3 regions of the Psychrobium sp. 1_MG-2023 genome follow, and region 1 is predicted to be linked to each of the others. Evidence: predicted binding sites of a transcription regulator. Region 1 holds the regulator's gene; each other region holds the start of a gene.
The links. The regulator MetJ, encoded in region 1, represses methionine synthesis genes. The targets are predictions, from matches to a motif close to TAGACGTCTAGACGTCTA.

Region 1 (4,125 bases):
CTTGACTTAAATTTTCTAAGTTTTGCGCTGACTGCTGCTCATCCACAATCGGTGTGACGACACCTTGTGCGACTAAGAAGTCACGCGTATCAAAAGCAACCGCCTCACGACCCAGTTGTGATAATAAAGCTGCTAATAAACGTGAAGACCACACCTCACCACAAGCAACAATCTTATTAGCGGTAAATAAATCAATTTCTGTTTGCGCCAACCACAGCGCTAACGCAGCAAAGTCATCATCTAGCAACTCTAACAGTGATTGCGGCTCAGAAAGTAGCTCGTTTACCAACTGCTGTTGAAAATGTTTTAATTGCCCGACCAATGGCAAGTAATCATAGCCTTGCTGAGCAAGCTCCGTCAGGCGTAATAATTTATTCGTGGTTTTTCCTGCCGCAGAAACCACCACTAAATCGTGACTGTCACTGTGGCTTAGTAATAAATTTGCAACACGAGTGTAGCAAGCTGGATTGGCTAGGCTACTTCCGCCAAACTTATGTAAAGCAGCTTTTTGCTTGCTACCCTGAATGTTCGCTACACTCATGTCTTATTCCTCAATACTTTAAAAACGTTCGATTAAAGCGACGCTAAAACCGTATCTAAACTTTGTGACAAGTCCTGAATCAAATCATCTACAGACTCTAAGCCAACTGAGAGACGTATCAGGCTGTTACTAATACCCGCTGTAATACGTGCGCTCTCTTCCATACCTGCGTGAGTCATTGTTGCAGGGTGTGCCACTAAACTCTCAACGCCACCTAAGCTTTCCGCGAGACAGAATAATCCAATTTCTTCAACAAACAGCTTACTTTGCTCAATATCACCCGCAAGATCGAAACTTAACATCGCACCAAAACCCAGTTGTTGTGATTTAGCCAACTCATGTTGCGGATGATCTTCAAGGCCCGGGTAATAGACTTTCGCTACCGCTGGGTGCTCATTTAAAAATGCGGCAATTGTCGCTGCACTCTCTTGATGTTGCTTCAAACGTACAGGCAAGGTACGTAGACCTCGCATCGCCATGTAACTATCAAATGCCGAGCCTGTCACACCAATACAGTTAGCCCACCAATCAAGGTCAACACCCAGTTGATGGTCTTTGGTAATAATCGCGCCAGCGACAACATCGCTATGGCCATTGATATATTTGGTACAAGAGTGCAATACAATGTCTGCACCTAGACTTAATGGTTGCTGTAAGATTGGGGTTAAGAAGGTATTATCAACAACAACATAAGCACCGACAGCTTTGGCTTGCGCCGCAATCGCTTTGACATCAACTAAACGTAATAGCGGATTACTCGGTGTTTCAATCCACACCATTTTCGGTTTAAGCGCTATCGCAGCATCTAAGGCAGCTTGGTCGTTTTGATCAACCACTACCAGCTTAAATAATCCACGACGCTCAAGATGATCAAACATCCGGTAGCTACCGCCATAACAATCATGCGGAATCACTAAAGTATCTTCAGGGGATAACAATTGAATAACAGTGGTAATCGCTGCAAGGCCCGTACACGTCATCACGCCGTAAGCACCGCCTTCAAGGTCGGCTAAGGCTTTTGCTAACTGGCTACGGGTTGGGTTACCACGACGCGCATAATCATACTCTCTTGGTTCGTCGTAGCCCTTAAAAGTATAATTGCTAGAAAGATAAATCGGTGGCACAACCGCGCCATGTTGCGTGTCAGTATCAATACCACCGCGCACAGCGATAGTTTCAGACCCAAATTTGTTCATAAATCCTCCAGCAAAAAGCTTGACTTAAGGTACAGCTAGGATATAAAGATGTCTAGATGGCTAATTTAGTTTATCTAAAAAAAGACGTCAAGATGTTTAGACGTCTATCTTAAAATAAAAAGTGAAATAAACGTCATTAAAAAGCAAATATAACCACAAGAAATTTGACAGTATTCGCTCAACCGTTAAAATCTGCATGCTTTTTATAATACATGCGTCAATATAGCGAGTTATAAAGAGCTTTCACAGCGTTTAGATCAATATAATAGGGTGTTTTCATGACTGTCTGGAATGGCGAATATATCAGTCCTTATGCCGAGCACGGCAAAAAGAACGAGCAAGTAAAGAAAGTAACCGTTTCAGTGCCTTTAAAGCTATTAAAGATCCTGACTGATGAACGCACACGCCGTCAGGTCAATAACCTACGCCATGCCACCAATAGTGAATTATTGTGTGAAGCCTTCTTACATGCTTACACAGGGCAGCCATTGCCAGAAGATAGTGATTTAGCAAAAGATAAACCTAGTACAATTCCACAAGCGGCACGTGAGCTAATGGAAGAGTTAGGGACTCTAGAGCAGTACTTAGCAGATACCGAAAAAGAAGACTAGCAATTGACATATAACGCTATCGCAAAGGTAGCGTTAAACAAAGGCATGCCCCGCCCAATTGGCTGCTACTTCTAGCGGAAACACACCCCTGGTGCCAATCCATTATTTTTACCGTAATCGCTAAGCCTAAACCGAAATGCCCCATTTCCCGCGAGCGTTCCGCGTCAAGTCTAACAAACGGGTCAAACACTCGCTCTAGATCGCTATTGGCAATTCCGGGACCATCGTCTTCCACCAAAATATTAAGTTGCTGCTTATCACACTGCAAAGTTACTGACACTGTGGAGTCAGCATAATCAATCGCATTAGCTAATAAGTTTTGCAAGGCTCGGTAAAACCATTGTGGGTCAATCTGTGCAAACGTTGGCGTTTGCGTGCCATTTAATTCCACCGTGACTTGCTGTTGCAAAGATAAATTCACAACATCTTCAATCGCCACCTGCAACCACTCATTTAAATCAAGTGACTTAAGCTTTAAGCTGCCTACTTGACGCTCCATTCCTGCATATTCTAGAAATGCGGCAGTCATTTCTTCCATTCGGGTTATTTCGCTTTCCATGCGTGAGATATATTGATCTTTCTTTTCACTATTAGAACAGTCTAACGCCGCCTCGACCCCAAAACGTAAACAAGCTAATGGCGTTCTAATATCATGCGATAAACTACGCGCTAGTATCTTATTATCTGCCATCAGCTTTTCAATTTGATCAGCCATATCATTAAAACTATGCTCAAGCTGCTGAATATAAGAAAAACGGCTATCAGGAATACGCACCGACAACTCACCTTGACCAAACTTTTTAGAAGCACTGGTGAGCAAAAATAAACGTCTTGTTAGAGGAAGTGACCACAACACAATAATCAGACACACCCCTAAATAAAGCGACAAGGTCAACAATAAATCAAACTGATGATTATCATCTTCGGCGCTAGGCAAAGAAAGTTGTAGTAATTTATGAGGATGGTTTGTAATGGCTTTGAGCAAATAAGCACCCTGATCGGACGCGATTAACAACCCGCCATCTTGAGACAGTTGCAGAGCGAGAGAGCTTGGTAGTGCCACATTGTCGGCTGACTCAAGGCTTAATTGACTTGAAAAATGTTGCGCAAGTCGAATAACCGCCTCCTCAAGCTGACTATCCTCCAGTGGATTGAGTTGTTCACTTAAGCCATTAATTAACTTCTGATAAACCACCACTTCGCTAGTGTACTGAGCTTCTTGTTCCGAATTATGATCCACCAAGAGGTCGAGCCCCCACCCAGTGGCAAACAACGCCCCAAGCACAGTCACAATAATCGTAAAATACAATCTGCGCATTAGTTAGCGCTCTTGCCAAGCATCTTCGACAAACAAATAGCCCTTACCCCAGATAGTCTTAAACTTTTTTGGGTTTTGCGGATCGTCACCGAAGGTTTTTCGTAATGTCGATAACATCACATCAAAACGACGATCAAGACCGTCATATTCACGCCCCTTCAACGCTTTAAACACATTATCACGTTCGACAACTTGCCCAGCCTGACTGGCTAAGAACCATAAAAAAGAAAACAGATTAGTCGACAGTTCAACTTCATTACCTTGATACACCACTCGCTTCGATTGCTGGTTAATAACAAGTTGCCCAAAGTTAAGTTCCACTTGTTCTGCTTGAGGCGCCGTGACCGCGATTAGATTATTTTTAATCCGTGCCAGCAGCGCGCGAGGTCTAACAGGCTTTATCACATAATCATTAGCACCTGCTTCCAAACCAATGACTTCATCAAACTCATCAGCACG
Region 2 (4,125 bases), on a different contig from region 1:
AATAACACGTTAAATCAAAAGATTAGAATCAGTGGTAATATTGAGGGGTGAGGTTAAAACATGATATTCGTCCAATGTGATTCATGGAAAGAATGCCGCTAATTCAATCAATTTCATTGCTAAAGAATACGATGAACTGGTTAGCGCCAAATACTTTAAATGAGTTATTGACGCTATAGTCACTTCTGACGCTACGGGTGTTGCCATCCGCAATGTTGTTGCGCCTCTAGTTTATTTTCAGAAATGTCAGAAACGAAATCCATCTGAATCTTTAATAGCGCCGGGAGCTTTTGTTCATTTTTTCTTGTCGGCGTCCAGCGCCATTCTTTTAGTGTTTGAGTCGCTACGTGGTCAAACGCCCCCTCGGGATACGCTTGGCTGATCTTGATATTTTTAGCTTTCTCATCGACCACAAATAAAAACTCAACGCAACCTGATAGCCTAGAAGTTTCTTCACTCATAGGATGTGACGGGATAGTCTTCTTTACAGGCTGCCAATATTTATCAATATCCCCTTTGTACTTATCTGATGTTAAATCAATCTGTACACTTTTAAATTTAAGATCAAGATCAGCGATGTTGATGCTCCCTTTCGGTACCACAGCATTTTTTGAAGCGCATGCACACAAGCCAAAAATGCCAACCATTAATACACATATCTGTTTCATCATTAATCCTTTAATTTACGTTTAATCTAAACACTCACAACATGAGCAAATCATTGGGCCACTTCCACTATTAACTATAAAAGTAAGGCTGTCGGGTTTGTCCAACTCCCGAATAAGATGTCGGCTGGGCGACACTTATTCTTGTTACACAACTATTACGACGACCAAAGTATTGGCAGTAACCCAAAAGCCAACAAAGTACAGGCGATTAGTGATAGTAGTGACCCAGTACGTACCATAATCTTAACAGTTAATTCGCTAGTGACCGTTGCTGAATATCCGGCGCCAGCGATTGAAAGCGCTTTACTTGCACCTGTTACAGACGCAATAGTTATTCCCAGCCAAATCAGTATAAACCCCACTGCAGAACCATAAGCGACAAAAATATCTAAAGATAAAGGCAGCTCACTCAGCGACCAGATAACACCAAAGATCGCCAGAGCCATTCCGCACTGAACGGCAGTCATGTGACCAGAAAGAGCCATCCGAGAATTTTTTACAGCGGGTATCAATGCACCTTGGATTAAACCGACGAGAAAAAAGACAACTCCAATAGAGATGAGTTGTGCACCTCTTTGTGTAAGTTCTATCATTAAGCCCTTTGTCTATGTAATCGCGGTCGAGCACCCCATGACTGAGCCAAACCCGCACAATGCAGGACGTGCCCAACTCAGTCAGAATAAGGCCGCATCCAGCTCTTCAGTTATATATTCACTCGTGTAAAACACGACCCTAGTACCAGCCTATTAACACTAATCGTTTGCTAATAGCTGGCCGCTTAATTCAAAAAACCTTAGCATCTTATTGAAATTACTGCAATTATAACTTCTGACCCCTGCTAGTTTTCGTTTTAATTGGAGTAGCCATTCTTTGAGCTTGCACCAACACGATTGCAATAACGCACTAAGTACTTCAGCACTACGGTTACACGCCATTAATAACGAAAACTAACTAAAACTCGTCACAGCCCACCTCCCCAGTGCTAACTACTGAGACTATAATCAAAAGTAACTAGCCCAGTGTGTAAGCATTATTCACAGGCTCAATTAAAGCTTTACCGCAGAGAAAATTAATTATAGACTTCTAGACACCTAAACGTTCGAGGTAATAGTAATGGAATTAGCAACATTTGGTGGTGGTTGTTTCTGGGGGGTCGAAGCACTATTTCGCCAACAAGACGGTGTTATCGACGCTGTATCTGGTTATGAGGGTGGCGAAACCGATAACCCGACTTATCAACAAGTATGCACAGGTACCACAGGGCACGCGGAAGTTGTTCAGGTCACTTTCGATCCTCAAAAAATCTCATACCAGCAATTATTAGCTGTATTTTTTGACAATCATAACCCAACAGAACTTAACCGCCAGGGAGTCGATGTTGGTACACAATACCGCAGTGCCGTATTCTTTCATGATCAGGTGCAGCAACAAGATGCATTAGCGTTTATTCAGCAGTTGTCACAGTCAACACGTTTTGCTGACAAAACCATTGTGACGGAAGTGACTCCTGCAACAACCTTTTTTAAGGCTGAGGAGTATCATCAAGATTACCTCGCTAAAAATGGATTAGGTAGCTGTCACATTTAATCGTCAATGGCTCGCGCGAATCTAGGTTTTTCAGGGCAACATTAGCGATTAAAGACGACATTTTGGCAATAAGCATTGACACAATGAAGTTGCGGATGGCCAGCACCATTCGCAACTGGTGATAGTGAGCCTAACTTGAGGCTCAAAGCTAGGTTCCAAGCCCTCCTAAACACACGTATTTAATTTCACTGTAATCATCAAGGCCATGCTTTGAACCCTCCCGGCCAAAGCCCGATTGTTTAACTCCTCCAAATGGCGCGCTTGCATTTGAGATAGCCCCTTCATTTGCCCCAACCATGCCAAAATCAAGGGCTTCACTGACTCGCCAAATCGTGCCAATGTCACGAGCGTAAAAGTAAGCCGCCAGCCCGTAGTCGGTATCATTGGCTAAACTAATAGCCTGTGCTTCATCACTAAATGTTTGAATCGTCACTACGGGACCAAAGATCTCAGTTTGAGCAATGGTCATTGTATTTTCCACCTGTTCTAACAAGGTGGGTGGGTAAAAACACGGTTGTTGATTATCATTGACTGATTGTTGCCAGTGGAGCCTTGCTCCCTGCTCTATCGCAGAAACAACAAGTTGTCTAACCCGTTCAACGGCTTGGCGATGGATTAATGGGCCAATAGCCGATTGAGCTTCAAGACCATCACCCATCACCAACGTTGCCATTTCATTTTGTAGCTTATCAATAAACGCAGCTTTCACCGACTCATGAATAATAAAGCGATTAGCACTAATGCAAGTCTGCCCTGCATTTCGAAACTTTGAAGCCATTGCGCCAGCAACAGCCGCATCCAAATCAGCATCGGCAAAGACAATAAAGGGAGCATTTCCCCCCAGCTCCATCGACACCCGTTTAATCGTCGCAGCGCACTGTTGATTTAATTGCTTGCCAACGGCTGTTGATCCCGTAAAGCTAAACTTACGAACCAAAGGGTGTTGGGTTAACACCTTACCAATTTCAGGGGCATCTGCACCAACCACCACGTTAAATACCCCTGCGGGAATGCCCGCTTGTTCAGCCAAATAGGCCATCGCTAATGCAGATAGTGGCGTTAACTCAGAAGGTTTGACCACAAAAGTACAACCTGCGGCTAAAGCGGCTGCCGCTTTTCTAGCAATCATCGCTTGCGGAAAGTTCCACGGAGTAATCGCGCATACCACACCAACAGGTTGTCTTAATGCAATACCACGATTGATTGAAGTTGGACTTGGGATAGTTTCACCGTATTGGCGTATTGCTTCATTAGCAAACCAGTCGATATATGACGCGCCATAGGCTATTTCACCGGCCGCTTCATTTAAAGGTTTACCTTGCTCAACCGTTAAAATGCGTGCTAAATCTTGGCTATTATCGACAATCAATTGATGCCACCGCTTTAAAAGCTCACAACGTGTTGCCGCTGTAGTTTTTCTCCATGTGCTTAGCGCACCATCTGCCGCTAGTACGGCTTGCTCAGCTTCTAGCCCTCCCGCATTGACAACTTGACTAATACAGAGGCCACTCGAAGGGTTTACGACGTCAAATAAATCACGGTCATTTTGTTGAATAAATTGGCCATTAATAAATGAACTTTGCTTTAATAACGCAGGGTTAGATAAGTTGAGCATAAATAAACCTTCAAATAATCAAGAGTGTATCAATTAGCGGCTAACGCCGAGAAAATCAATGAATGCGGGCATCATAGGATGCAACCCACCCTAAATCAAGGTGAAAGCACAGTATGCCTGCCGCCTCCCGCGGTGTGCCGAACAACAAATTCACATTGTTCAACGAAGTGGTCATGAATTACTGGGTGAAAAATTACGCGAGAATAGAAACTTGTTTGAGGATTACCAGCAATACATCAACGGTGGAGCTAGTAA
Region 3 (4,125 bases), on a different contig from region 1:
CCAAGTAGTGGGGGCTAATTGATTGCCATTGTTCTTCTTTAAAATCAATTGGCATAATGACACCACGCCCTTGTAGTAAAAAGTCTTTTAATTCACCCATCGGGGGTTCCCACGCGGCAACAATTACGAGCTGCTCTTTATCGTCCGCTCTCGCTTTTTCTTCATCGGTTTCACTGCCATGGAAGCCTACATGAAATAAATTATCCGCTGGGGGAAACTTGTCTTTCACTTGCATAAGTAGAGCATCCGGTACTTGCGACCAACACACAAGATTAAATGAGTCGAATAAAGGTCGCTCTGATGAGGCATTCGTTAACTGCGGCTTTGCTGGCTGCGGGTTCAATAAAGGCGCAGGTGTTGTTACTGTTTGTTGCTGAGCTTTATGTGCCTTAGAGAATGTCAGTGAAAGCCAACACAAGGCAATTAAACGTGGGATGATTGCATAACATAGTTGGGCAGCCAATAGGAACTGCCACCATTGGCCATAGTCGACGCTACTAGTTAGGTTATCATGATTAATACGCTGCTCTTGTGTTAACTCAAGCACCTCTTTAGTTGGCAGTGCAATATCAAGATATGTCCATGGCATTGCTATTGCGGCGAGCACAGGGTAAATATGCTCGGCTGTTAATAATGTTGAACGCCAGACAAATGAAACATCACTGAACAACAATACAAAGATAAACGCGAATAAACACCCACCGCTAAAGGCTAACGAGAGTTTCTGACTTTGCAGTTTTAACCATGGGGTGAGCAATTGTTGTTGTTTTAATTGTTGCACTGAGATAAGCCACTCTCTAGGCCAAATAGGTAGTGCTAAACTAAAGCGTAACGATAGACTTTTTGGCGAAGCCGTTGGCAATAAAGTAAATATCAATAGACCACAAGAAAGCAGCGGCCACAGCACAAATAATAAAATGAAGTGCAAAAGGTTTACGCGACCATAATCATCGCCAGATACCATGGCAGCACTTATAAGCAGCCCGACAATAAACATTAGTAATGTAAGCCCAACGCTCAGGCGAGAAAGAGATTGAGAGACCACGAAGAAAATCCATTAAATAAAAAGATGATTTTGACTGTTTTATAGAACTGATGCAATCACAACTGTGTAAACAAGCGTGTCAATCAGACTAAATTAACTAAAGAATAACACGCATTTAGGCATAAATATCTAACTCGTGATCTTCGTCATCATCAGGTTTCGTAGCGTCTGTATAGGGGGTTTCTGAGAGCGCTTTCTCTTCATCTTTCGCTTCAAACTCTCGTTTATGTTTGGCTTTCACTTCAATCAGTTTTTCTTGGTCTGATGGCTCACCAGACTTAATTTTTTTTATTTGATTCGATTTCTCAATTTGTTTTATTTGAATTTTCACAGGCGAGACGCGGTTACCCAAAGGCCTAGGTAATACTGAAAAAATCAAATCTTGACTCGGCATAGCTCCTCCACGAATCAATAACCTATACCCTTATATCGGCATGGTTGTAATAAACTTAATCTACAATTAATACCATAGCAGATTAATCAGTGGCTATCATGTAAACAGACGAGGCAAAAAGTGTCGCCTAGCTAACATTTATTTGTCAAAAGACCCTAGCATTAATAATTTATTTCATTACAATAGACGTCCAGACGTAAAAACATCTTTTTACTTTTTACCCATTAACTATTTCGAAGGCTTTTGCTATGGCACAACACCTTTTTACTTCAGAGTCGGTTTCTGAGGGACATCCAGATAAAATTGCAGACCAGATTTCAGATGCTGTTTTGGATGCAATCTTAGAGCAAGATCCAAAAGCACGTGTTGCGTGTGAAACTTATGTAAAAACAGGCATGGTCATGGTTGGTGGTGAAATCACTACCACAGCTTGGGTTGATATCGAAGAAATCACTCGCCGTACAGTGCGTGAAATCGGTTATACCAACTCAGATATGGGCTTTGATGCTGACTCTTGTGCCATCCTTAACGCAATCGGCAAGCAGTCTCCAGACATCAATCAAGGTGTTGATCGCGCAGACCCTAAAGATTTAGGCGCTGGTGACCAAGGCTTAATGTTTGGTTATGCAAGTAATGAAACTGATGTATTAATGCCTGCTCCTATTACTTACTCTCATAAGTTAGTAAAACGCCAAGCTGACGTCCGTAAAGACGGTACATTACCTTGGTTACGTCCAGACGCTAAATCTCAAGTAACTTTTGCTTACGAGAACGGCATCATTACTGGCGTTGACGCTGTCGTATTATCAACACAACATTGTGATTCTATCGGTCAAGATGACTTAATTGAAGCAGTAATGGAAACGATCATCAAGCCGGTATTACCTGAAAAGTGGCTAAACAAAGACACTAAATACTTCATCAATCCTACCGGTCGTTTCGTGATTGGTGGCCCAATGGGTGACTGTGGTCTAACTGGTCGTAAAATCATCGTAGATACCTACGGTGGTATGGCTCGTCACGGTGGCGGTGCGTTCTCAGGTAAAGATCCATCAAAAGTTGACCGTAGTGCGGCTTACGCAGCACGTTATGTTGCAAAGAACATCGTAGCAGCTGGTTTAGCAGAGCGTTGTGAAATTCAAGTGTCTTACGCTATTGGTGTTGCTGATCCAACATCTATCAGCATCGAAACATTTGGCACAGGAAAAGTCAGCGAGCAAGTATTAATCGACTTAGTTCGTCAGCACTTTGACCTACGCCCATACGGCCTAATCGAGATGCTTGATCTAAACCGCCCTATTTATCAACCAACAGCGGCTTACGGTCACTTTGGTCGTGAAGAGTTCCCGTGGGAGCGCACAGATAAAGCCCAAGCATTAAAGGATGATGCTGGAGTTTAATTACTCTGAAATATTAGTTTAAGTCGCTAAATGAAAGCCTTAGTAGAAATACTAGGGCTTTTTTGTTACTAGGTATTGGTGTAAAGCCCGCCTCTTTCAGCAGCTTTTTAACTTTTCAAAACATAGCTAAACCTAGCGAGCTTGTGATACCAATTACATTAAATATTTGCCCACTTGTGCCAGTTAAAATAACTGGAACGGCGTTACTATCAATCCCAATAGCAGCTATTTCTCAATCGTGTGCCTTGTTCAGGCTCATTTTTCCAAGGCATAACAAGATCACTTTCTTATCAAAGGAAGTGCTACTCCTTAATAACGGCTGTTATTTGTTGAGCCATTTATAAAAGCGAACCGTCAATTTTCAGCTTACCTTCAATGGCAACTGTCTTAACCAAATCGATGTTAATGCGCGCCCTGCAATAAAACCTAAACACTCCCCCCTAAATTATTTTCCTAACATCCCTCCCCAAAAAAGTAATTAGTGACGGCAAGAAATGTACGCTGATGACCAATCACTTCATGCTAATTTATTGTATTTAAGACAATAAAAAGGCCTGAGCATCACTACTCAGGCCTTGTGAATACCAGTAAAGACGTTAGTCCATTAGCTACTCGATGGGGATATTCCACCACTATTAGTGATTGCTACTTCACCGGAAGCTTCATTTAGCGCCGCCGCTTTTTCAGCTTGCAACTGCGCACGTTTAGTCTTCGAAAAGACCCCTTTAATATCTTCTAAAATCACATATAGACAAGGGATAAGCAGTAAAGTAATTACCGTAGCAAATGCGACACCAAAGGCTAACGAGATGGCCATTGGGATAACTATCTTCGCTTGCATACTTGTTTCAAAGATAATCGGCATTAAGCCAATAAAGGTGGTTAATGACGTTAGTGCAATTGCCCTGAATCGGCGACCACCAGCCTCGATAACGGCATCTTTTATTCGTGCACCGCGTTCTCTGGCTTTGTTGACAAAATCAACCATCACCAACGAATCATTGACCACAACACCTGCGGCGGCAATGATACCAAACATTGACATAGAGCTTAGGTCCAAACCAAAAATCATGTGTCCTATAACGGCACCTATGACACCGAACGGGATCACCGACATAATAATCAGCGGTTGTGAGTATGAACGTAATGGCACTGCAAGTAATGCAAATATGACCAATAAAGACAGAACAAAATTCCTTAGCTGTTCATTAGCACCGTCCATCTCCTGCTGTATTCGACCTGACAGCTTAGTTTTGACACTTGGATAAAGCTTTAACAACTCAGGC

Region 2: a site for MetJ is predicted at 1,745-1,762, ahead of msrA (peptide-methionine (S)-S-oxide reductase MsrA). Genes of this name have one in related genera too.
Region 3: a site for MetJ is predicted at 1,623-1,640, ahead of metK (methionine adenosyltransferase). Genes of this name have one in related genera too.

What each region holds. Positions count from the first base shown of each region.
Region 1 covers NZ_JAUYVJ010000035.1:5,724-9,848, forward strand. The annotation lists gene metL (bifunctional aspartate kinase/homoserine dehydrogenase II) at 1-541, opposite strand, end outside; gene metB (cystathionine gamma-synthase) at 574-1,737, opposite strand; gene metJ (met regulon transcriptional regulator MetJ) at 2,016-2,348, shown strand; gene Q8W26_RS15535 (ATP-binding protein) at 2,365-3,666, opposite strand; gene Q8W26_RS15540 (response regulator transcription factor) at 3,670-4,125, opposite strand, start outside.
Region 2 covers NZ_JAUYVJ010000007.1:99,538-103,662, reverse strand. The annotation lists gene Q8W26_RS05520 (energy transducer TonB) at 192-671, opposite strand; gene Q8W26_RS05515 (hydrogenase) at 824-1,261, opposite strand; gene msrA (peptide-methionine (S)-S-oxide reductase MsrA) at 1,782-2,255, shown strand; gene Q8W26_RS05505 (NAD-dependent succinate-semialdehyde dehydrogenase) at 2,404-3,870, opposite strand; gene Q8W26_RS17900 (DUF3047 domain-containing protein) at 3,971-4,125, shown strand, end outside.
Region 3 covers NZ_JAUYVJ010000028.1:41,055-45,179, reverse strand. The annotation lists gene Q8W26_RS13995 (DUF2868 domain-containing protein) at 1-1,045, opposite strand, end outside; gene Q8W26_RS13990 (hypothetical protein) at 1,161-1,439, opposite strand; gene metK (methionine adenosyltransferase) at 1,688-2,839, shown strand; gene Q8W26_RS13980 (efflux RND transporter permease subunit) at 3,444-4,125, opposite strand, start outside.